Regions from separate parts of the Microcoleus sp. T3_B1 genome, predicted to be linked through region 1. Evidence: riboswitches for the same ligand, from Rfam matches in the RefSeq annotation. Region 1 holds a riboswitch; each other region holds the start of a gene.

Evidence for each region. Region 1 has a riboswitch for cobalamin ahead of QT990_RS14755 (DUF1636 domain-containing protein). Riboswitches for the same ligand answer to the same signal wherever they lie in the genome.
Region 2: another riboswitch for cobalamin. It lies ahead of QT990_RS06940 (hypothetical protein); the one in region 1 lies ahead of QT990_RS14755 (DUF1636 domain-containing protein).
Region 3: another riboswitch for cobalamin. It lies ahead of QT990_RS06985 (transposase); the one in region 1 lies ahead of QT990_RS14755 (DUF1636 domain-containing protein).

What each region holds. Positions count from the first base shown of each region.
Region 1 covers NZ_JAUBOX010000023.1:27,417-30,698, reverse strand. The annotation lists gene cobW (cobalamin biosynthesis protein CobW) at 152-1,186, opposite strand; gene QT990_RS14755 (DUF1636 domain-containing protein) at 1,469-1,879, opposite strand; cobalamin riboswitch at 1,902-2,048, opposite strand; gene QT990_RS14750 (hypothetical protein) at 2,177-3,282, opposite strand, start outside.
Region 2 covers NZ_JAUBOX010000008.1:23,134-26,415, forward strand. The annotation lists gene QT990_RS06935 (methyltransferase domain-containing protein) at 1-788, opposite strand, end outside; gene QT990_RS06940 (hypothetical protein) at 808-1,308, opposite strand; cobalamin riboswitch at 1,406-1,550, opposite strand; gene QT990_RS06945 (Uma2 family endonuclease) at 1,589-2,167, opposite strand; gene QT990_RS06950 (ABC transporter substrate-binding protein) at 2,416-3,282, opposite strand, start outside.
Region 3 covers NZ_JAUBOX010000008.1:31,101-34,382, forward strand. The annotation lists gene QT990_RS06980 (energy-coupling factor ABC transporter permease) at 1-718, opposite strand, end outside; gene QT990_RS06985 (transposase) at 800-2,020, opposite strand; cobalamin riboswitch at 2,141-2,287, opposite strand; gene QT990_RS06990 (Uma2 family endonuclease) at 2,462-3,181, shown strand.

The sequences.
Region 1 (3,282 bases):
CATTATCGTTATTGTACACCAAGCAAGCTGGCAGCAGCAACATATTAAATAATGTTAATAAATTGTTCGTGAGAGCTTGTAGGGGCGAGTTTTACCAATAATATGTGCTGCCATTCAAAATATCGATAAACCCGCCCCTCTCAGAGGACAATTAGTTGTTAATCATAGCTGCAATTCGATCGCGCTCTAACTCTCGACCAATCAGCACTAATTTGGTTTGGCGGAGTTCCGAAGGTTGCCAAGGACGATCGTAAAAATATTCTATCCGTGAACCCACACCTTGCAACACCATCCTCATCGGTTTCTTGGGAACCGCCACAAACCCTTTAATCCGATAGATTTCCTCCTGCTGCATCAACGATTGCAGTTTTTTCACCAAAGCTTCAGGTTCAAATTCGCGATCGGCAATAAAGTAAGTCGAGTTAATATCATCATCATGTTCATGTTCCTCCTCAGTGTCGTGGTGACTCGGACGAGACTCCAAATCATCCTCAACCGCCGCATTAAATCCCATTAGCACATCGGGGTTAATTTCGCCACTTTTGCAGGGAACAATTTTTACACTCGGACGCAACTCTTGTTGCAACCAGCTTTGGACTTTCTTGTGAGTTTCAGCATCTACGCGATCGACCTTCGTTAAAAGTACCATATCGGCACAGGCTAACTGGTCTTCAAACAATTCCTCGATCGGAGTTTCGTGATCTAAACTAGAATCAGCTTGTCGCTGTGCCATCAAAGCATCAATATCACCGACAAAAGTACCGCTAGCAATAGCTTCGCAATCGACAACAGCAACAACACCGTCTACAGTAGCACCGGTGCGAATTTCCGGCCAGCGAAAAGCTTGAATCAAAGGTTTAGGAAGTGCGAGACCAGAAGTCTCAATTAAGATACAATCAATTTGTTCTCGGCGCTTCAACAATTCCTGCATAGTCGGCAAGAATTCCTCTTGAACAGTGCAGCAAAGACAACCATTTGTTAGTTCTACAATATTGCTGCTGACATTTTCTTCTTCGTCGCAAACTTGGCAATCGCGCAGCAGTTCTCCATCAATTCCGATTTCGCCAAATTCGTTAACCAGAACTGCAATGCGGCGACCTTGATTATTTTGCAATAAGTGGCGAATTAAGGTAGTTTTGCCGCTACCAAGAAAACCAGTGATGACAGTAACAGGAATTTTGTGCATTGATAATTTTGTTGTTGTTGGTGAAGTGGAATCTCTCGTTCTCTCGTTCCCAAGCTCTGCTCATTGATGAAAACTTAAGCCGACCGTCCGCCAGGGAATGAATTCCCTGGCTTATAGCTAAAGTCCTCGCTATGAGGACTAATGAGTTCTTCAGTCCTCATAGCGAGGACTTTAGCTTTGAGGCAGGGGTTTCAACCCCTGCCGGACTGCTGCCGGAGAGCCGGAGGGCAGGTTTGACGTTAAGTTGTCACCAATGGGCAGATCCTAGGAACAAGAAAAACTCTAATTTGCGAGTGGTGGAATCTTTGCTAAAACGCCTTTTTTCAGAGCTTGAGGACGCTCAGACCAAGGCAACAAACCGTCCGGTTTAGCATAGTATTGACCCGCGCATTCGAGTACCGCCTCGACGCTTTCCGACTCATTAGCTGGTAAATCACCAAACAGATAAGTGTACTTTCCAACAGCAGCAAAAGACACCGCACAAGAGTGACTGCAAGCACTCATGCACTCAACCTCTTGAATCTCAAATTTATCCGAAAACTCCCAATTTTTAGCGAGTTGCGACAAATTTTCCATAAATTGTTGGCCGCCACTTTTGCCTTCGCGCTTGCCGTTTTTCCAAACACTAGCGCAAGCAGTGCAAACAAATAGACTGTGCTTTGTGCGTACAGCCGTGTTAATTCCATCCATCATCCGTACCTCGCAGATGCGTTCAAAAGTGAGTTAGATATCGGCGGGCATTCTGACTTGAGAAACCACAAGGGTTTCATTACAGTTGCGGGACAGCGCCGGACTTGCACCGAACTTTCCCCGTTTCCTCTAACGGCTGCTCCCCGCTAGAACCGATCGCGAAATCATATCATACCGCACTTGCCGCCTTTTTGGAAAAAAGTTATGTTTGTAGGAGCGATTTTTAATATGTAGCAGTATAAAATAAACTTTTGTAGTAAGCACTAAAGTCCTTTTTAGGGAACTGGTATTAGCTTTTGGTTACATCCAGATCCTTTGAGCAACTGTACTGCGGATTCGCTTTAAGTTTTCCAAGCCGATGCCTTTAAGCATTAACAAAGACTCGTCGCTGGCTTCTGCTAATTTTGACACAGTGGAGTACCCCGCATCTTTTAGTATATCAATTTTATCCTGGGTGAGTCCATAAGGATATGCCTGAGATTTTTCGAGTTTGCTAATATCTTCATTTAAGATTAGCATTTCGCCATGCTCAGGTAATTCAGGCAATTTAATTTTAAACAATTCGCTTGTTTTGTGTAATTCTAAAGGCTCATTTCTCTCATTTTGCTCATTTAACCACCTCGTATAAATTTCATTAGTGACCCGAGCTCCCGTAGTTTTTTCCAACAATGTGCATAGATTCAAGCTATATCTTGTTCCTCGTCCTCTCGATTTCATTGCCCGTGAAACATCTCGAATTGAAATAAATCCAGTATATTCAAGTAGTTCTAACGGCTTTGATAGACGTTGGGCAATTTCTCTTAAAATAAGTACATTCTGCTTATTTTGCTCACCAGCCTGCAGAAATATTGATTCTGCAATCTCCCTTGCAGGATCGAGCATTGGTGCATATATGCCAAGTTTGGGCTTAAGCTCTTCAATCAAGGGCCAATAGTAATTACTGGCAAGGTCTATCAGTGTCTTGGTTATATGGGCTAAACTAATCTTGTCTTCTCCACAGTTTTCCGACAGACTATTCCATGCAAATATAAATCCCCTCATGTTTCCAAGTACAGCCCGTCCCATAAAGCCCGCAACATTTTCTAAAGTCAATTGACCAGAGAAAGACTCTTCAGGAAGTCGCTTATAAAACCTTTTTCTAATTATCTCTGCAAAGTTGGTATTATAGTCTTTTAGTTCATCATTCCTTGAAACATCTATCACCGTAGCATCATTATATACATCAAACCTTGTTCCAAAATTAGTAACTCCCGGGTAAATAGCAGCTTTACATGATATTGTACTGCTCGATAAAGTCCGAAATATATCGAAAAATTCATGCAGCGGAGCTTCCCGACCAATGTGAGCCGCGTCATCAAATAAAATAACTATCCTTTTCCGAGATGCACTCGATAAACTAGATAATT
Region 2 (3,282 bases), on a different contig from region 1:
AATCCTTCAACCACCAGCTTCTTGAACCAGCGACGAAATATCCAGCGCAGGAATTTGTGGACTGGCGGAACTGTGATCGCAATTAAATCTGCAACATAGAGCATTGTATTCAGTCCATATCTGCGGAAAGTATCGACATACAAATCGATTGTTGGCAAAATATGGGCGGAAATATCCTCACTTTTTACTAAAGTGAATCCAGCCTGCTTTAATGCTGCATGAAGTTCCGTAACAACATGACAATTAGAGAACATTCCCTCTTTATAATTAGCATCAGATCGCAGCATATCAGCCAGCAAAACATAACCGCCGGGATTGAGGATGTTGGCGGCACCGTTAGCAATATCAACAGCCGACATATACTGGCTACTTTCGCTAAAGAGAATAAGATCGTAGAAATGGGTTGCTTTGAAGTCTTCAAACCTCGTGAGGTGGAAGATTGCCCGATCGCCCGTACACTTAAGAAAGCGCTGTTGTTGGAACGGATCGGGTGCGAGCCCTTCGACTGCAAAACCTCGATCGAGCAAATAAGCCGCATTTCCGCCAATCCCGCAACCCACATCGAGTATCGTATGAGTGCCTTTGGGGATCGCATCTAACAGTTTTACAGTATAAGCTTGCTGAGCGAGGCGCAATCGTGCGATCGTTAGTTCGTCAGCGGGCACAGGTAGAGTTTCCCAATAGCCATAGTGAAGGTAGGGCGAATCTGTCAGGCCCAAATAGTAATTAAGCGCTGCATTTTGGTAGCGAGTTACCTTGGAAATTTCGATTGATTTTGGCTGCGGCATTCGGAAAATTTAGTAAGTTTTAGGATTTCGGGCAGAGTTGAAATTCTTCCCAGCGCTTGCATACTTGTTCATAGCACTCAACAGGAGAAATTGCCAAGTTTTGCAACAAATTGATATCAATCTGACCGTTGGCGATCGACAAAAATATAATTGCTGTCTTGGGTTCGTAGCTATCAATGATAGAGAGCAGATTTGAAACAGTGTTCTCCTCTATTTCTAGTTGTTGCAAATAAACGGTTGCCTCCAAGTCGGAAATAAATTGCAGATCGTACTTGATAGTATCTACGCTCCAATTCACAGAACCGTTAATGGGAGTATTGATTTTGCACGCAACCAAGCCTCGTCCTTGATGCAAAAAGCCATTCCAAGCAGTATGTCCGATCTGCAAAATATTCTGGTGAATAAACAAGTTTTGCCAGTAGCCAAAACTACCCTGCCAAACACTATCTTCGATTCGCATTTCTTTTCCATTAAAATAAGATACGCTTCCGAACCCAGAGCGAATTATATCAGCGTTCATCTGTGTTTATCTGCTGATATCTGCGGTTAAAAAAACCCAATCCCATAATAAAAAAAATAATAAACTCACCATCATCCATACCTCGCAGATGAAAAACATGATTGTAAACAAATCGGCGGGCATCCTGACTCAGAGATGCAATGATCTCATTACAGTTGCGGGACAGCGCCGGATTCGCACCGAACTTTCCCCCTTACGTCTGATGGCTGTTCTCCATCAGAGCCGATCGATATACGGGGATATTACCACTATTTGGGAGATTTGACAAAAAAGCGTCCGCCTATTCACCAAACTCAATATTTTCATACAAATCGGTCAGCGAAATTTCCACAGCAACAGATGTTAAACTCAGCCGATCGCCCATACAGCTATATTCCGAAAAAATCCACTTATTCGCATCAGTTTTAGAATATTGCTCGACCTGTAGCCGATATTGATCGATCAATAAATATTCCTGAAAACTAGGAATACTGCGATAGGCAGCAAACTTTTCATCGCGGTCATAAGCTTTGGTACCTTTAGACAGCACCTCAGCAATTAGCAGCGGATTGGTAATTGTATCCGTCCGTCCAGATTGCAGCTCGATCGGGCGCGCTACCACCATCACATCCGGGTAAGTATAATTATTAAGCTGCGGAACCCAAAGCCGCTGATCCGAACTAAAAGTCCGATATGGTTTCCCTTTTAACGCCAGTTTCAGCGCAACAACTAAATTAGTGGTAATTTCATTGTGATCCGGTGTGCCGCCAGCCATCAGAACAATCTCCCCATTGATAAATTCATGCCGATCCTGAGAATTGATTTCCAATTCTAGATATTCCTCAGCGGTGTAGGTTTTGGTTTCAACTTGCGCGATCATACACAACGCTCTCCTTTAATCTACTCATTTCATTTTATCTTAAAAATTTGGCTAATTCAACAGAAAAGTAGATTTTAATCATGCTAAGAAACAGGCAAGATGCCTGTTCCACAAAGAGGGAATTTTTTTGTAGGGCGTGAGTTTGGCATCAAGAACAGGCAAGATGCCTGTTCCACAAAGATTGAATTTTCTTGTGGGGAGTAGGGGTTGGGCCGAAGAGCCCGCCCGCGCGATCGCACTTAACAAACTTACCGCAGCGGGACAAAGTTATAGCCAGTGCTTCCTCCTTGTTTAACTTGCACTAAAATCGGCTTACCAGCCCGATCGCCCGTGGGCAAAAACTTCACATCCTCGCTTGATCCTGCTGTCGAAAAACTCGCATTTCTGAGTGCTTGTTGCAATCCTTCCCGCGTATTGCTTTGCCGCAAGCCAGCGATCACAGCTTGAGTCGCGTCAAAACTCGTTGCTGTTCGCCAATTCACAATGCCTCCCCAACGCTGGCGGGCATTTTCTGGGAAACGGCTACCGGGATTAGTTTCAGGATGCCAGGGAACGGGCAAAACAAGCCCGTCAACGTCTTTTTGTCCGTCTTTTAAAGTTTGAAAGGTGTAGAGCGTAGTGCTGCCGTAGAGTGGCAATTTGCCTCGATTGCTGCGAGCCAGAGAAATCGCACGGTCAATGCGATCGATGTGGGGCGCTACCATCAATCCTTGTGCACCTTTGCTGACAGCATCGGCGATCGCACTTTCGGGATTAAAAGAGGGTAACGAAAAGTCGCAAACAGTAGGAACTAATTTGCCTCCAGCAGCAGTAATATCTGCCACAAATTCATCTTTAAATGATATGTTATCCGGTGCTTGGGAGTCATAACAAATGGCAATATTAGTTTTGCCGGCTGTTTTAACTGCATATTCTGCTAATGGAGCAGCCATTAAGCTAATATTGGGTACTGTGCGAAAGATGTAGCTGCCAAATCCTGATAGATTATTGGCAAAGCTCGTCGGTGTCACCATTACCAGTTTTTCTTGCTGATAGATCGGAGCAGCTTCGAGAGATGCGTTGCTAGCATTGTGTCCAATTACTGCCAGTATACTCGAATCTTTTGTCAATGTCCT
Region 3 (3,282 bases), on a different contig from region 1:
ATGACTCCTGTCTCAATAATTTCAAAGTTTCCAACTCCGGCTTCCCGTAAGAATGCAGCCAATTCCAAACCAATAGAGTCAGCAATCCTTCACTAATAGCTAGGGGTACTTGAGTGATAGCAAAGATGCCAGCAAACTTGAGAAACGAAGCCATAAAACCGCCACTTGCTGCCGGAAAAGCTAATGCTAATTGAATCGAAGTCGTTACATAAGTCAGCAAATCTGCCAAAGCCGCCGCACAAAAAAATGCCGCCCGCTGGCTACCCGTTCGCAACAGCAATTGATAGATAAAATAGGCAGCGAAAGGCCCGACAATCGCCATCGAAAACATATTCGCTCCCAGCGTTGTCAAGCCACCATGCGCTAACAGTAACGTTTGAAACAACAAAACTAAAGCCCCCAGTACCGCCATCACCGAAGGGCCGAACAATATTGCGCCCAAACCTGTACCCGTCGGGTGAGAACAACTGCCCGTTACCGAGGGAATTTTTAAAGCAGAAAGCACAAAAGTAAACGCACCCGCTAAAGCAAGCAATAGTTTAAGTTCCGGGTGTTCTTTTGTAATGCGAGTAATCGATCGCAAACCTACTGCAAAAAAAGGCAACGCCACAATCCACCAAAACGCAGCCCATTGCATCGGCAAAAAACCTTCCGAAATGTGCATAGCTGCGGCGGGCGTTGCCGAACCCAGGACAATATAACAACTCAAGCCAGCCATCAATCCCAAGCTGACCAATTTCCGATTTCTGGTCTTCACGCTGAACCTCGCAGATGAGACTATTTGACACTCCGGGCGCCTTCAGGCGCGAGGATTCTTGGATAAATCAGTCGATTTGCTCCTTGATGCTGCCATCAAAGAGTAGAGATCGTTCTGTCCCCCAGCGTTAATTCCGGTGTGCCCCACCGTATTTAAATTGAAACTAATTCCTGCTTCCTTCAACCCTTTCGCCAAAATGTTTTTTGCGGCGTTATGGTCGCGATCTAACACCGTCCCACAACCACAAATATGGGTTCTCGTTGACAGGGTTTTCTTAACAGCATTGCCACAAGTTGAACAATTTTGTGAGGTGTACTGAGGTGCTACAGAAATTATAGTTTTACCGTACACTTTCCCAAAATATTCCAACCATTGAGCAAACTGTGACCACGCCGCGTCGCTAATTGATTTAGCAAGCTTGTGATTTTTGACCATGTTCATCACCTGAAGGTTTTCGTAAGCCACAAAATCGCTAGATTTTATCGCGCACAACGCCGTCTTTATGGCGAAGTCTTTACGCTGCCTGCTGACCTTCAGGTGTTTTCTTCCTAACTTATTAATCGCTTTTTTCCGATTGCTAGAACCTTTCTTTTTTCGAGTAACTCGTTTTTGCAATCTTTTCAAAGCTTTTTCGCTTTTACGGAGATACCGAGGATTAGGAACCGTTTCGCCATTGCTATCAGTATAGAAATGGTTTAGCCCTACATCTATTCCAATGGCTTTGCCAGTTGGAATAAGTTCCTCTTTGCGTTCAACATTTATGCAAAACTGGGCGAAATATCCGTCGGCACGACGCACAACTCTAATTCGTTTAATCTCGTCGGGCGCGTAGAAATGCAAATCTCGACTACCAATTAACTTAAATTTTCCAGCAGTAAAACCGTCCTTAAATGTCAAGCATCTTTTCTCGGCCGAAAGTGACCAACCCGATTGCTTGTATTCGACAGAACGAGTGTGTTTTTTGTATTGTGGGTAGCCCTTTTTCCCTGGTGTTTTAGCTTTGCAATTAGCAAAGAAACGCTGGATAGCAAAAATGGCACGCTCCGCCGAAGCTTGACGTGCCGTCGAGTTAAGTTTGCCTGCCCATTCAAACTCCTTAGCCATAATGGCACACTGTTTGTACAGGTCAACCAGCTTAACCCCTTGATTCTCTGTCCAGTATCTAAGAGTTTTGTTTCTGACAAATTGAGCCGTCCGAATCATCTCGTCAATGATCCGATATTGCTCTGCTTTGCCTTTCAACTTGAACTCTAGTATTATCATGGCAACAGTCTATTACTTTTACAAAAACTTTTACTTGCAAAATCTGCATATTTAACAATTGTTTACACATTGCCTAAATTAAAGCCGTCCTAGAAGGACAGGGCTTTCGACCCCATTTTTCGGTAAACTAACACATCGGCGGGCATCCTGACTCAGAAAGCGACATGACTCTCATTACAGTTGCGGGACAGCGCCGGACTTGCACCGAACTTTCCCCCTTTCCTCTAACGGCTGCTCCCCATTAGAACCGACTGGTTAGACATAGTTTAGTCGATCGCGTAAATCTCAGCAAATATTTTACAAAAATTACTTCAGATTAACTAAGTCAAAATTACCTATCATCTTCTCTTCTCTTCCTTCGCGTCTTCGCGGTTCGTTCAATAAATACTATTGCCAAACAAATCAAAGGTATAATGTTAGTGAGTTTTGAGGAAAGCCGCCATGTTAGATTACAAATTTCCGAGGCACTGGCCCTCAGCCGATGAACTACCAGACTCAGATGAAACGCCTGTGGATAACGAACTGCAAGAATTAATACCAGGGTTGTTAAAAGCAATATTGCTCATACTTTGGGCAGAACGGATGGACTGGTTTTTTGGCATAGATATGGGTATTTATCATCACCCTGACGAACCGCCCATTGTCCCAGATGCTTTCTTGAGTTTAGGTGTAGAAAGGTTTTATGATGAAGAATTGCGTCCCAGTTACGTGCTGTGGGATGAAAATGTTATGCCTACTTTTGTGCTAGAAGTTGTTTCCCCAACTTATCGCAAGGAATACAGCACAAAATTGGAGACTTATCAAGCTTTAGGCGTACTTTATTACGTCATTTATTCTTCCCGCCGCCGTCGTAAACCTCATTTGGAAGTACACAAGTTAGTCAATGGGAAGTACGAGTTACAGTCAGGACATCCAGTTTGGATGCCTGAAATTGGTTTGGGGATTGGTTGTGAAAGGGGAAGTTATTCTGGGGTGACAAGGGAGTGGTTGTATTGGTATGATGCCGATGGAAAACGTTATCTGACTCCTGAAGAACAGGTGAAAGAATCAGCGCAGCGCGCCCAACAGGAATCGCAGCGCGCCGATCGATTGGCCCAACGTTCCGATCGACTAGCTCAGCGATTGCGGGAGTTGGGGATAGATCCTGATAATCTCACCTGATGGCAATCAAGAGTACCAGACTGACCGACTCTAGACGCTCAGAAAGCGGGTTTTTCAACAGAGATCGATCGTCCTCAACGGAGGATTTTTGGGAAAAAACC